3 regions of the Azospira sp. genome follow, and region 2 is predicted to be linked to each of the others. Evidence: predicted binding sites of a transcription regulator. Region 2 holds the regulator's gene; each other region holds the start of a gene.
What was found. Region 2 encodes HrcA, which represses chaperone genes, less so after heat shock. Its sites were predicted from a motif close to TNTTAGCACTCNNNGNCNNNGAGTGCTAANA; they were not measured.

Region 1 (4,936 bases), on a different contig from region 2:
ACGATGGCGTCGATGGTGGGCCGCAGGGCGCGGATGGCCTTGCGCGAATCGCCCTCGAAATAGGCGATGCTTTCGTCCCGCCGCCCTTCCCGGGCCAGGGCCACCATCCGCTCGTGGGTCGCCAGATAGGCCTCAAGCTTTTCCCGATAGGCGGCATAGAGGGCTTTTTCTTCGTCGCCATGGATCAGGGACTGGAAGGCCTGGTCAAACTTGCGCAAGGCCTCGAGATTCTGGTTGCCGCGCTTTACCGCGTCGTCGATTTCCGCGCTGTTGCGGGCGATCAGCAGCTGGGTCTCCCGGTTGCGGAAGTCCAGGGACTCGGCATTGATGCCGGAAGCGGCCCGGATGCTGGGCTGCCAGACATCGGAAATCTCGGCCAGGGACTGCTCCAGCCGGTCAAAACGATTCAGGCCGACCACCCCGACCAGGGTGATCAGAACCTGCATGGCGACAAGGGAGAACACCAGTTTTCGGGAAATGCGCATGGCTTTTAACTCCGTCTTTTGCAGCAAAAACCGTGGAACGCCGCCGTTTTCGTCAAGCGGGCGTCCGATCATAACATGCTAGTATTTAGGCCCTGATTTTCAGCCGCCCGGACCGGTTCCGGGCAGCCTACGTTGTCTGGAGACCCGACTATGCCCGCCTATCGTTCCCGCACCTCCACCCACGGCCGCAACATGGCCGGCGCCCGCGCCCTGTGGCGCGCCACCGGCATGAAGGACGGCGATTTCGGCAAGCCCATCATTGCCGTGGTGAACTCCTTCACCCAGTTCGTGCCCGGCCACGTGCACCTGAAGGACCTGGGCCAGCTGGTGGCCCGGGAGATCGAGGCGGCCGGCGGCATCGCCAAGGAATTCAACACCATCGCCATCGACGACGGCATCGCCATGGGCCACGACGGCATGCTCTACAGCCTGCCCTCCCGGGACCTGATCGCCGACTCCGTGGAATACATGGTGAACGCCCACTGTGCCGACGCCATGGTGTGCATCTCCAACTGCGACAAGATCACCCCGGGCATGCTGATGGCCGCCATGCGGGTCAATATCCCCACCATCTTCGTCTCCGGCGGCCCCATGGAAGCCGGCAAGGTGAAGTGGGAAGGCAAGACCATCGCCGTCGATCTGATCGACGCCATGATCAAGGCCGGCGACAGCAACTGCTCCGACGCGGAAGTCGAGGAATTCGAGCGCTCCGCCTGCCCCACCTGCGGCTCCTGTTCCGGCATGTTCACCGCCAACTCCATGAACTGCCTGACCGAAGCCCTGGGTCTGTCCCTGCCCGGCAACGGCACCCTGGTGGCCACCCACGCCGACCGCAAGGGCCTCTTCCTCGAAGCCGGCCGCCGCATCGTGCGTCTGGCCCAGCGCTGGTACGAAGAGAACGACGCCTCCGTGTTGCCCCGCTCCATCGCCAACCAGAAGGCCTTCGAGAACGCCTTCGCCCTGGACGTGGCCATGGGCGGTTCCACCAACACCGTGCTGCACCTCCTGGCCACCGCCCAGGAAGCCGGTGTCACCTTCACCATGGCAGACATCGACGCCATCTCCCGCAAGGTGCCCTGCCTGTGCAAGGTGGCCCCGGCTACCCAGGACTACCACATCGAGGACGTGCACCGGGCCGGCGGCATCATGGCCATTCTGGGCGAACTGTCCCGCGGCGGCCTGATCCACCGCGACACCCCCACCGTGCACTGCCACACCCTGGGCGAAGCCATCGACACCTACGATGTGCAGCGCGCCGGCTCCCAGCGCACCCTGGAATTCTTCCGCGCCGCCCCTGGCGGCATCCCCACCCAGACCGCCTTCAGCCAGGACCGCCGCTACACCGAACTGGACCAGGACCGCAGCAACGGCTGCATCCGCAACGTGGCCCACGCCTACAGCAAGGAAGGCGGCCTGGCCGTCCTGCACGGCAACATTGCCCTCGACGGCTGCATCGTGAAGACCGCCGGCGTCGATGAATCTATCTGGAAATTCACCGGCAAGGCCAAGGTCTATGAGAGCCAGGATTCCGCCGTCACCGCCATCCTGGGCGGCGAAGTGGTGGCCGGCGACGTGGTGGTGATCCGCTACGAAGGCCCCAAGGGCGGCCCCGGCATGCAGGAAATGCTCTACCCCACCAGCTATCTCAAGTCCCGCGGCCTGGGCAAGGAATGCGCCCTGCTCACCGACGGCCGCTTCTCCGGCGGCACCTCCGGCCTCTCCATCGGCCACGCTTCCCCGGAAGCGGCCGAGGGCGGCGCCATCGGCCTGGTGCGCACCGGCGACACCATCGAGATCGACATCCCCGGTCGCCGCATCCATCTGGCGGTCTCCGATGCGGAGCTGGGAAAGCGCCGCGCCGAGGAAAACGCCAAGGGCGACAAGGCCTGGAAGCCCACGGAAGAACGGGGCCGCGTCGTTTCCAAGGCCCTGCAGGCCTACGCCCTGATGGCCACCTCCGCCGACAAGGGCGCCGTGCGCGACCTGGGCCAGCTGACCAAGTCCAAGTAAGCCCGCCCGCAGCGAGGCCACCGGAACCCGGCCCCAGGCACATGCCCGGGGCCGGGTTTTTCTTTGCCGGACCCAGGCCGGCAAGACGCCCAACACGTTGATTCTTATAATGGATGGCTGAACTTTTTGTCCTGTTAGCACTCTACTGATGTGAGTGCTAAACTGTGCACAAGAAGTTCAAGGAGGACCCACCCTATGACCCAAGCTTTGACCCTGTCTCATGGCCTGCCCTCTGCGGTAGGCAACCTGGATGCCTACATCCAGGCGGCTCGGCGCTTCCCGATGCTGAGCGAGGCTGAGGAATTCGCCCTGGCCCGCCGTCTCCGCGAGGAAGACGACGTGGATGCTGCACGTCAATTGGTGCTCTCCCATCTGCGTCTGGTCATCGCCATCGCCCGGGGCTACCTGGGTTACGGCCTGCCCCATGCGGACCTGATCCAGGAAGGCAACATCGGCCTGATGAAGGCGGTGAAGCGCTTCGACCCCAGCCGCGGCGTGCGTCTGGTGTCTTTCGCCATGCACTGGATCAAGGCTGAAATCCACGAATACATCCTGAAGAACTGGCGCCTGGTCAAAGTGGCCACCACCAAGGCCCAGCGCAAGCTGTTCTTCAACCTGCGCAGCCTCAAGGCCAGCAGCGACACCCTGACCCCGGCCGAAGTGGACGAGATCGCCTACAAGCTGGGGGTCAAGGCCGAGGAAGTGGTGGAAATGGAAACCCGCATGGGTGGCCGCGACCTGGCCCTGGACGGCTCGCCGGATGACGAGGACGACAACCGGGTGGCACCCATCGCCTACCTGGCCGACAGTGCCGCCGAGCCGACCCAGGTGCTGGAAGCCCGGGAATACGACCGGCTGCAGAGCGACGGCCTGCAACAGGCCCTGGCCGGCCTGGACGAGCGCAGCCGGCGCATCGTCGAAGCCCGCTGGCTGGACGAGGAAAACCCGGCCACCCTGCACGACCTGGCAGCCGAATTCGGCGTTTCCGCCGAGCGCATCCGCCAGATCGAGGTCAAGGCCCTGCAGAAGATGAAGGGCCTGCTGGCAGCCTGAACCGCCCGGCACCCCACGGCAAAAAGGCCGGCTCCCGTCAGGGGCCGGCCTTTTTCTTTGCCCGATCCTTTGCCCGATCCGGCGCCGGCTCAGTCCTCACGCAGCAGCCGGCGCAGGTCCGCCACCACGGCGGGCACCTGGGCGTTATCCGGAATGAGGAGCCGCAGCCGTCCCTGGGGATCGTAGACGTAGGCGCCGGCCGTGTGATCCAGGGTGTAGCCCAGGCCGCCGCCCACCTCCTGGCGCACCGCGGTGATGCGGAACTCGGCCACGGTCCGGGCCAGGGTTTCCCGGTCACCCCACAGGCCGAGGAAGGACGGGTCGAACCAGGTGACGTACTCGCCCAGGCGGGCCGGGCTGTCCCGCTCCGGGTCCAGGGTGACGAACAGCACCTGCAGCCGCTGCCGCTCCTCCCCCAGGGCCTCCCGCACCGCGGCGAAGCGGGCCAGGGCGGTGGGGCAGATATCGGGGCAGGAGGTGTAGCCGAAGAAGAGGATCACCACCCGGCCGCGGAAGTCCGCCAGACGCCGGGGCTGGCCGCCCTGGTCCGCCAGGGCGCGCGGGAACTCGGCGGCGAAGGTGGCACCGCTGAGATCAGTATGGTGAAAGGGCTGGGGCGGTGAGCAGGCCGTCAGGCCCCAGCACAGCGCCACCCAGAGGAGGAGGTGCTTCACGGCAGCGCCAGCCGGGCCTCGATGGCCCGGGCCAGGGCTTCCGGCTTGGTCATGGGCTCATAGCGCCCCACCGCCCGGCCCTGCCGGCCCACCAGGAACTTGGTGAAATTCCACTTGATCGCGGCCGTGCCGAGCCAGCCGGGCTGCTCCTGCTTGAGCCAGCGGAAGAGCGGATCGGCCTGGGGACCGTTGACCTCGAGACGGGCGAAGACGGGAAAGCTGACGTCGTAGTTGAGGGAGCAGAAACTGGCGATCTCCTCGGCGCTGCCCGGCTCCTGGGCGCCGAACTGGTTGCAGGGAAAGGCCAGCACCGTCAGGCCCTGCTCCCGGTAGCGCCGGTAAAGGGCCTCCAGGCCCGCGTACTGGGGCGTGAAACCGCAACGGCTGGCCGTATTGACGATGAGCAGCACCTGCCCCCGGTAATCGGCCAGGGACTGCTGGCTGCCGTCGGCACGGCGGACGGAAAAATCGAAGACGGTCGTCATGGCGCAAACCCCGGTGGAGAAGCCGCCACTTTACTCCAGCCCGCCCCTCAGCCCAGGAAGCGGCTCATCCAGAGGGGCATGGTCAGCATGGAGGCCAGGGTGGAGGCGGAGATGAGCCAGGCCACGCTCTGCCCGTCGCCCCCCATGCGCATGGCCAGGATGTAGGCCGAGGAGGCCGTGGGCAGGGCGGCGAAAAGGATGGCCACGTGGTAGTAGAGGCCGGACAGCC
Region 2 (4,936 bases):
GCGATTTCCTCCACCCGACCCGCTGCGTCCAGAGGCGTGACCCGGCTCTTGATGGCGGCGCCCTCCTTGGACTTGGCCACCTGCCACTGCCAGTCGGCCCGGGCCGCCACCTGGGGCAGGTGGGTGACGCACAGCACCTGGCGCTCCCGGCCCAGGCGGTGCAGCAGGCGCCCCACCACCTCGGCGACGCCGCCGCCGATGCCCACGTCCACCTCGTCGAAAATCAGGGTGGGGACGCTGGCCTGGCGGCTGGTGACCACCTGGATGGCCAGACTGATGCGGGACAGTTCGCCGCCGGAGGCCACCTTGGCCAGGGAACGGGCTTCGCTGCCCGCCAGGCCGCCGATACGGAATTCGATGTTTTCCAGGCCGTGGGCATTGCCGCCGGCCACGGGCACCAGGGCGATTTCGAAACGGCCGCCGCCCAGGGCCAGTTCCTGCATGCCCTGGCTGACCTCGTCGCCCAGGGCCTTGGCCGCCTTGGCCCGGGCCTTGGAGAGCTTGGCCGCATCCTTGTCGTATTGCTGGCGAGCCGCATCCACCCTGGCCTGCAGGGCCGCCAGGTCGCCCGCCTCGCCCAGCTCGGCGAGACGCTGCTGCCAGCGGGACAACAGTTCCGGCAGTTCCTCCGGCAGGGCGCGGAACTTGCGCGCACAACCCATGACGGCCTCCAGGCGGCGTTCCACCTCGGCCAGGCGGGCCGGGTCCAGATCCACCCGGTCGGCGTAGCGGCGCAGGGCGCTGACGGCTTCGGCCAGCTCGGCTTCGGCCGACTGCACCAGCTGGGCCACTTCGCTCAGGGCCGGGTCGTATTCGGCCAGACCGTCGAGACGGGAGGCCACGGCACGCACCTGGGCTTCGCAGGCCCCCTCGCCTTCGGCCAGCAGGCCCAGGGAAAACTGGGCCCCTTCCAGCAGGGAGGCGGCATGGGCCAGGCGCTTGTGTTCCTGGTTGAGGTTTTCCCACTCGTCGGCGGAGAAGGCCAGGGTCTCCAGTTCCCGCACCTGCCATTCCAGCTGTTCCCGCTCCCGGGCCAGGGCTTCGCCGCCTTCGGCTGCCGCATCCAGGGAATCCCGGGCGTCGCGCCAGGTGCGCCAGGCTTCGCCGACGCTGCGGGCCAGGTCGGCATGGCCGGCATGGGCGTCCAGCAGCTGGCGCTGGGCCTCGCCCCGCAACAGGGACTGGTGGGCGTGCTGGCCGTGGATGTCCACCAGCCATTCGGCGGCCTGTCGCAGTTGCTGCAGGGTGGCGGCAGAGCCGTTGATGTAGGCCCGGGAACGGCCGCCCGCATCCAGGATGCGACGCAGCAGCAGGTCATCGTCAGCGGCGAAGTCGTTCTCCGCCAGCCAGGACTTCAGTTCGGCCAGGGCACGGATGTCGAACTCGGCCCCCACTTCGGTCTTCTCGGCCCCGGCCCGCAGCAGGCCGCTGTCGGCCCGCTCGCCGAGGACGAAGGCCAGGGCGTCCACCAGGATGGACTTGCCGGCGCCGGTCTCGCCGGTGAGGGCGCCGAAGCCGCCCTGGAAATCCAGCTCCAGCCGGTCCACCAGGACGAAATCGCGAATGTTCAGACGTTGCAGCATGGTTCAGGGCCCCTTGGGACGTTTGCTCCAGTGGAGCTTCTGACGCAGCATGGCGAAGTAGCTGTAGCCGGGCGGGTGCAGGAAACAGACGTTGTAGGCGGAGCGGCGCATGCGCACGCAGTCGTCGGGACGGATGTCGAAGGCCACCTGGCCGTCAAAGTGCACCCGGGCGTCGGCGGACTGGATCACCCGCAACTCGATCTCGCAGCGGTCCGACACCGTGATCGGCCGGTTGGTCAGGGAATGGGGACAGAGGGGCACCAGGGCGATGCCGCCCAGGGTCGGGTGCAGGATGGGGCCGTTGGCCGAGAGGGCGTAGGCGGTGGAGCCGGTGGGAGTGGAGATGATGAGGCCGTCGGCCCGCAGGTTGTAGATGAACTCGCCGTCGATGAACAGCTCGAATTCGATCATGCGGCCGATGGCGCCCTTGTCCATCACCACGTCGTTGAGGGCCTGGTTGGCGCAGACTTCCTTGCCGTCCCGGATCACCTCGGCGTCCAGGATCAGGCGCTCCTCCGGCACGAAGCGGCCGTCCAGCAGGTCTTCCATGCAGGACAGCATGTCGCAGCGGGCAATGTCGGTCATGAACCCCAGGCGGCCCTGGTTCACGCCCACCAGGGGCACCTTGTAGCGGGCCAGGTGGCGGGCGGCGTTGAGCATGGTGCCGTCGCCGCCGAGGACGATGGCCAGGTCAGCATGGGCGCCGATGAACTGGAAATCGCCGGTCATCCAGCGGCTTTCCCCCACATTGGCGGCCGTGTCGGCCTCCACCAGCACCGAGACGCCCCGCTCGCTCAGATACTGGCCGAGGGAACGCAGGGATTCGGCAATTTCCGGGCTGTGGTATTTGCCAATCAGGGCAATGGTGCGGGGAAGTGCCATGGGACGCGAAGGGGAATGGTGACCGGAGCCTTTCATGGCCCGCATTAAACCACAAAACCCCCCGCCCCCGGCGGCACGGCGCGGATGCAACTCCTGGCGGCCCCGGCGATTTTCGGTAAAATCGATTCATGCTCGACAACCGCGCCCGCATCCTGCTCAAGACCCTGGTCGAACGGTACATCGCCGAAGGCCAACCGGTGGGCTCCCGCGCCCTCTCCCGCTTCTCCGGGCTGGACCTGTCGCCGGCCACCATCCGCAACGTCATGGCGGACCTGGAGGAACAGGGTTTCATCGCCAGCCCCCACACCTCCGCCGGCCGCATTCCCACGCCCCGGGGCTACCGCCTGTTCGTGGACAGCCTGCTGGCGGTGCAGCCCCTGCAGGAAAACCAGATCCACGAGATGGAAGGGCAGCTGATCCAGACCCAGCCCCAGCAGCTGATCGGCAACGCCTCCCACCTGCTCTCGGAACTGACCCAGTTTGCCGGCATCGTCGTGACACCGCGGCGCAAGACGCCGACCATCCGCCAGATCGAATTCCTCGGCCTCTCGGAAAAGCGCATCCTGCTCATCATCGTCACCACCGACGGCGACGTGCAGAACCGCATCCTGCTCACCGAACGGCCCTACTCGCCGTCGGAGCTGACGACGGCGGCCAATTACCTGAACCACAATTACGCCGGCCTGGACTTCGACCAGATCCGCCAGCGCCTCACCGGCGAAATCCAGCAGTTGCAGGACGACCTGAAGATCCTCATGGCCTCGGCCCTGGAGGCCGGCAACCAGGCCTTGAACGACAGCGCCAGCCAGTACGTCATCTCCGGCGAGAAGAACCTGCTGGAAGTGGAGGAACTGTCCTCCAACATGAAGCGGCTGCGGGAGCTGTTCGACCTCTTCGAACAGAAGACCGGCCTGGTGCGCCTGCTCGACATCTCCAACAACGCCGACGGCGTGCAGATCTACATCGGCGGCGAATCGGGCCTGGCGCCCCTGGACGAATGCAGCGTCGTCACCGCCCCCTACGAGGTGAATGGCCAAGTGGTGGGCTCCGTCGGCGTCATCGGCCCCACCCGCATGGCCTACGAGCGGGTCATCCCCATCGTGGACATCACCGCCAAGCTGCTCTCCTCCGCCCTTACCTACCAGGCCAATACCTGATGCCCTTTTTCCGTCCGGAACCCGAATTCAAGCACGGCACAGCCCCCCAGACCGGGGTTCTGCTGATCAACCTGGGCACCCCCGACGCCCCCACGGCGCCGGCCCTGCGCCGCTATCTCAAGGAATTCCTCTCCGACCCCCGGGTGGTGGAGATTCCCCGCCTCATCTGGTGGCCCATCCTCAACGGCATCATCCTCAACACCCGCCCCGCCAAGTCGGCGGCCAAGTACGCCTCCGTCTGGCTGCCCGAAGGCTCGCCCCTGCGGGTACACACGGAACGCCAGGCCAAGCTGCTCAAGGGCACCCTGGGCCAGGCCGGCCACCGCCTAGTGGTGGATTACGCCATGCGCTACGGCCAGCCTTCGGTAGCCGATGCCCTGGAGCGGCTGAAGCAGCAGAACTGCACCCGCATCCTGCTGCTGCCCCTCTATCCCCAGTACGCCGGCAGCACCTCGGCCACCGCCCTGGATGCGGCCTACGCCTGGCTGCAGCAGAGCCGCAACCAGCCGGAAATCCGCGCCGTGCGCAATTTCCACGACCATCCCGGCTACATCGCCGCCCTGGCCGCCAGCGTGCGCCAGTACTGGGCGGAGAACGGCCAGCCCGGCCCTTCCTACCGTCTCATGCTGAGCTTCCACGGCGTCCCCAAACGCACCCTGGAACTGGGGGACCCCTACCACTGCGAATGCCTGAAGACCGGCCGCCTGCTCAGCGAAGCCCTGGGCCTGCCCAAGGAGCGGGTGGAAATCTGCTTCCAGTCCCGCTTCGGCAAGGCCGAATGGCTGCAGCCCTACACCGCCCCCACCCTGCACCGGCTGGCCAAGGAAGGGGTGGAACGGGTAGACGTCATCTGCCCCGGCTTCACCTCCGACTGCCTGGAAACCCTGGAGGAGATCGCCATGGAAGGCAAGGCCGATTTCCTCGCTGCCGGCGGCAAGACCTACGGCTACATCCCCTGCCTCAACGAGCGGCCGGACTGGATCGAGGCCCTCGCCGACATCGTCACGACGCACCTTTCAGGCTGGCCCACCGGGGAAGCCCCGGACCAGGCGGCCCTGGAGCAGAGCGCCCTGCGGGCCCAGGCCCGGGGCGCCTCCCGCTGACCCCCTCTTGAAGACCGGGGCGGCGTCTCCATATTAGACAAGTCTAATCAATGAGCCCGCCATGGCCGCCCCCGAATCCCTGCACCTGGTCTGCCCCCACTGCCAGGCCGTCAATCGCCTGCCCACCCAGCGCCTGACCGAACAGCCCACCTGCGGCCGCTGCAAGGCAGCGCTGTTCACCGGCGAGCCCCTGGCAGTCAATAGCGCCGCC
Region 3 (4,936 bases), on a different contig from region 2:
ATGGAGACCCGCCGGGAGAGTTGCTACGGCGGTGTCGGCAGGCAATCCAAAAAGAAAAAGCCCGGCTTCAAGCCGGGCTTTTTTGCAGCAGATGCTGACAGGGGCGAATTACATGCCCATGCCCATGCCGCCCATACCACCCATGCCGCCCATGTCGGGCATGCCGGCGGCGGGCTTGTCTTCGGCCAGCTCGGCCACCATGCAATCGGTGGTCAGCATCAGGCCGGCGACGGAAGCGGCGTTCTGCAGAGCGGTACGCTCGACCTTGGTGGGGTCCAGCACGCCCATTTCCACCATGTCGCCGTACTCGCCGGTGGCGGCGTTGAAGCCGAAGTTGCCCTTGCCTTCAACCACCTTGTTCACCACCACGGAAGGCTCGTCGCCAGCGTTGGCAACGATTTCGCGCAGGGGCTGTTCCAGGGAGCGCAGCACGATCTTGATGCCGGCGTCCTGGTCGTGGTTGTCGCCCTTCAGGTTGCCCAGGTTGGCGCGGGCGCGCAGCAGGGAAACGCCGCCGCCGGGGACGATGCCTTCTTCAACGGCAGCGCGGGTGGCGTGCAGGGCGTCTTCGACGCGGGCCTTCTTTTCCTTCATTTCGACTTCGGTGGCAGCACCCACCTTGATCACGGCCACGCCGCCGGCCAGCTTGGCCACGCGTTCCTGCAGCTTTTCGCGGTCGTAGTCGGAGGTGGCGGCTTCGATCTGGGCACGCACCTGGGCCACGCGGGCCTTGATGGCGTCTTCGGAACCGGCGCCGTCGATGATGGTGGTGTTTTCCTTGGCCACTTCGATGCGCTTGGCCTGGCCCAGGTCGTCCAGGGTAGCCTTTTCCAGGGTCAGGCCCACTTCTTCGGAGATCACCTGGCCACCGGTCAGGATGGCGATGTCTTCCAGCATGGCCTTGCGACGGTCGCCGAAGCCGGGAGCCTTGACGGCCACGGTCTTCAGGATGCCGCGGATGTTGTTCACCACCAGGGTGGCCAGGGCTTCGCCTTCCACGTCTTCAGCGATGATCAGCAGGGGACGGCCGGCCTTGGCGACTTGTTCCAGCACGGGCAGCAGATCGCGGATGTTGGAGATCTTCTTGTCGAACAGCAGGACGAAGGGATTGTCCATAACGGCAATCTGCTTGTCCGGGTTGTTGATGAAGTAGGGGGACAGGTAGCCGCGGTCGAACTGCATGCCTTCGACGACGTCCAGTTCGTTGTTCAGGGACTTGCCGTCTTCAACGGTGATGACGCCTTCCTTGCCGACCTTTTCCATGGCATTGGCGATGATGGTGCCGATGTCAGCGTCGGAGTTGGCGGAAATGGAACCGACCTGGGCGATTTCCTTGGTGGTGGCACAGGGCTTGGAAATCTTCTTCAGCTCTTCGATGGTGGCGGCGACAGCCTTGTCGATACCGCGCTTCAGGTCCATCGGGTTCATGCCGGCGGCCACGTACTTCATGCCTTCGCGCACGATGGCCTGGGCCAGCACGGTGGCGGTGGTGGTGCCGTCACCGGCCAGGTCGGAGGTCTTGGAAGCGACTTCCTTGACCATCTGGGCGCCCATGTTGGCGAACTTGTCCTTCAGTTCGATTTCCTTGGCCACGGACACACCGTCCTTGGTCACGGTGGGGGCGCCGAAGGAGCGCTCCAGCACCACGTTGCGGCCCTTGGGGCCCAGGGTCACCTTGACCGCGTCGGCCAGGACGTTGATGCCTTCGACCATGCGGGCGCGGGCGGAATCACCGAATTTGACTTCTTTAGCTGCCATTGAAATTCTCCAGAATCTGTTGAATGGGAAAGGGGGAGAGGCTTAGGCCTCGACCACGCCCATGATGTCTTCTTCGCGCATGACCAGCAGTTCCTGGCCGTCCACCTTGACGGTCTGGCCGGCGTACTTGCCGAACAGGACGCGGTCGCCCACCTTCACGTCGGGGGCGTTCTGCTTGCCGGAATCGTCACGCTTGCCGGGGCCAACGGCCAGGACTTCACCCTGATCGGGCTTCTCACCGGCGGAATCGGGGATGACGATACCGGAAGCGGTGGTGCGCTCAGCTTCGACGCGCTTGACGATCACACGGTCGTGCAAGGGACGGATTTTCATAGGGATAGCTCCTTGTAACGAAGTTATTGCAGGGATTCAGGGGCCTGTCGGCCCGGTCAGGCGGGGTGGTGAAGGCCTGGCCTGTTAGCACTCACCCCGAGCGAGTGCTAATAATAGGGGCGCCCCCCTTCGATTTCAAGGGCGGCCAGACACAATTGTTGTCCCCAGGTATGGCGAGAGGCAGAAAATTGCCGGGGGAAGGAAGCTAAGCAACTGATCCAAAATACAAACATCCACCCAACCCACGGAACCGATCAATACACCCTCCGGTAGGCGCCAGAGCCCAATGGCTGGATCAGGACAGGGACAGGACGGCGCCTGCCGGCGTGATGGGCGGGTAGTCCCCCTCCCCATCGGGCCAGGGCGTCAAAATCTCGAAACCGGTTTCGGTCACCAGCACCATGTGCTCCCACTGGGCCGAAAGGGAGCGGTCTTTGGTCACGACCGTCCAGTCGTCAGGCAGATGGCGGATGGCGGATGGCGGCGCCGCCCGCATTGAGCATCGGCTCAATGGTGAAGATCATGCCCGGCTCCAGTTTCAGCCCCTTACCGGGCTGGCCGTAGTGGGGCACATGCAGGTCGTCGTGGTAGACCGTGCCGATGCCGTGGCCGCCGTATTCGCGAACGACGCTGAAGTTCTCCCGCTGGGCAACGCTCTGGATGGCGTGGCCGATATCGCCAAGGGTGGCCCCCGGACGGACCTGCCGTATACCTGCCTGCATGGCTTCATAGGTCGTGCGCACCAGGCGCCGGGCCAGGATGCCGGGGTTGCCGACCAGGAACATCCTGCTCGTATCGCCGAACCAGCCGTCCTTGATGACGGCAACGTCGATGTTGACGATGTCCCCGTCCTTCAGCTTCTTGTCGGACGGAATGCCGTGGCAAACCACATGGTTTACCGAAGCGCAAATGGTCTTGGGGTAGCCGTGGTAGCCCACATTGGCAGGAATCGCCTGCTGCACATGGACAATGTACTCGTGGCACAAGCGGTCCAGCTCATTGGTGGTAACTCCCGGCCGGATATGGCCGGCAATCATCCGCAGGACATCGGCAGCCAACATTCCGGCGCGTCGGGCCATGGCAATTTCGGCCTCCGCCCGGATGGGTACGGCTCGCGCTGCGCTCATGCCGCCTGCGCCACCGCTGCATCCTTGTCGGCAGAACTGCCTTCAGCCTGCCGTTCCGCCTGAATCAGCAACTGGCAGATATCAGCGTAGGCCAGGTTCGGGTTGAGTTCCGCGAGCATCCCCACACGTAGCCAATGTTCCGCTTGCGCGTTGATGGAACGGCTCAAGGCGCCGCTGGTGAGACGCAAATTTTCGTGCATCTGCTCTGAAATTTTGACGATTCCCATGACACCTCAAAATATACGATTTATATACGAATCGTATACTAGCAAAAATATGTGTGCTCTGGCCCATCCTGCCCCCCCCAGGTCCGGGCCGGGCTTTGCGGCGATTCCCGGACTCGCCCCCGGGCCTGGGCCGCCCCTATAATGGCAGGCTTCCCAGTCCCGCTGCGGGGCCCCGGACAGCCATGCGCCCCTCGCCGGTGGCGGACGACGGCCCGGCGGCGGCCCCGCCAGATTCCGATGCAGCCCATTCGCCTGACCCTGCTTTGCCTCGCCGCCTGTCTTGCGGCCTGCGCCGCGCCCACTGCCCCCACCGTCGTCAGCGCGCCGCGACCGCCGGCCCCGGCCCGGCCCAGCGTGCCGCCCCCGGCCGAAGTGGTGGCCACGCCCCAGGCCCCCAGCGTCTATTTCTCCCCCGGCGATGCCGAGGTGCCGCCGGCGGCGCCCCTGCTCGACCAGATGGCCGAGGAGCTGCGGGCCGACCGGCTGCGGCGCCTGGTGCTGCATGCCCACACGGACCACCTGGGCAGCAAGGAGTACTGCCTGGCCCTGTCGGAGAAATGGGCCTCCCTGGTGGAGGCCGCCCTGGTACGCCGTGGCGTCCGCGGCACCCAGATACTCATCCGCGCCCGGGGCAGGGAACTGGCGCCGGCCTGCGACAGCGAAGCCTGCCGCAGTTCCTGGCGCCGTGTCGAACTGGTGCTGCAGCCCTGACCCCCCTTTGGCGGCCATGCCGCCGGCCCGCCCTCCTCCCTGGAATTCCGCCATGCCCATGACCTACGAAGAGTATCTGGACGAAGTCACCACCCTGATTACCGAGAAGTACGACCTGGAGGACGAGGCGGCCATCGCCCTGGTCATGGCCGCCCAAGACAAGGAGTACTTCTGCCCCCACGACGACGATCCGGCCCTGCGCAACCTGGAGCAGGCCCACGCCGACGCCCGCAAGCTGTTCAAGGAACGGCAGAACTTCCTCGCCTGAAAAAAATATTTTTCACAGCGGCACCGCTCCGGAACGTCCGTCACCCCCTTGACGGACACCCGCCGGACCAATGCCGGCGCCGTTCTTTCCGCATTTGCACCACCCCCTCACCCTCCCCGTCCGCGGTTAATCGCGGACGCGGCCACCTGGGCTGCCCAGCCCAAAAACCGAATCAAAACAGCGCTTCCGCAGTTTACGCATTGATAAATCGATTGCACCAGTCGACATGAAACAGCCCATTGCAACGGCATAACTACCAAGAAAAATTGACGCAGCGCACAAATCGTTTTTCCATTAAATCATTCACTTACCGAGACTCGAAATTCTTCCGTCCTGACGCAAAAAGTTCTCATTGGAGTAAGGGAACTGTAAGTCTTCGGGGACATAGTTCGGCTCCATGGCCATTCCTTCGATTGGCCCGGAGGTTTTTTAGGAGGAGACAAATGAGTCAACAAGAGCTGACCAAGCGGATTCGGGCAAACCCGAAATTCCACGAGCTGAAAAGCAAGCGC

Region 1: a site for HrcA is predicted at 2,628-2,658, ahead of rpoH (RNA polymerase sigma factor RpoH). Genes of this name have one in related genera too.
Region 3: a site for HrcA is predicted at 2,174-2,204, ahead of OEL49_RS13210 (co-chaperone GroES). Genes of this name have one in related genera too.

Annotation. Positions count from the first base shown of each region.
Region 1 covers NZ_JAOTRW010000005.1:67,409-72,344, forward strand. Annotated here, with positions in the region: gene OEL49_RS08460 (methyl-accepting chemotaxis protein) at 1-485, opposite strand, end outside; gene ilvD (dihydroxy-acid dehydratase) at 636-2,495, shown strand; gene rpoH (RNA polymerase sigma factor RpoH) at 2,691-3,548, shown strand; gene OEL49_RS08475 (SCO family protein) at 3,638-4,222, opposite strand; gene OEL49_RS08480 (glutathione peroxidase) at 4,219-4,707, opposite strand; gene OEL49_RS08485 (AEC family transporter) at 4,755-4,936, opposite strand, start outside.
Region 2 covers NZ_JAOTRW010000002.1:102,571-107,506, forward strand. Annotated here, with positions in the region: gene recN (DNA repair protein RecN) at 1-1,583, opposite strand, end outside; gene OEL49_RS00495 (NAD kinase) at 1,587-2,465, opposite strand; gene hrcA (heat-inducible transcriptional repressor HrcA) at 2,594-3,622, shown strand; gene hemH (ferrochelatase) at 3,622-4,725, shown strand; gene trxC (thioredoxin TrxC) at 4,787-4,936, shown strand, end outside.
Region 3 covers NZ_JAOTRW010000008.1:150,631-155,566, forward strand. Annotated here, with positions in the region: gene groL (chaperonin GroEL) at 109-1,758, opposite strand; gene OEL49_RS13210 (co-chaperone GroES) at 1,801-2,091, opposite strand; partial or broken gene map (type I methionyl aminopeptidase) at 2,387-3,218, opposite strand; gene OEL49_RS13220 (ParD-like family protein) at 3,215-3,445, opposite strand; gene OEL49_RS13225 (OmpA family protein) at 3,683-4,156, shown strand; gene OEL49_RS13230 (hypothetical protein) at 4,209-4,424, shown strand; gene OEL49_RS13235 (DUF485 domain-containing protein) at 4,868-4,936, shown strand, end outside.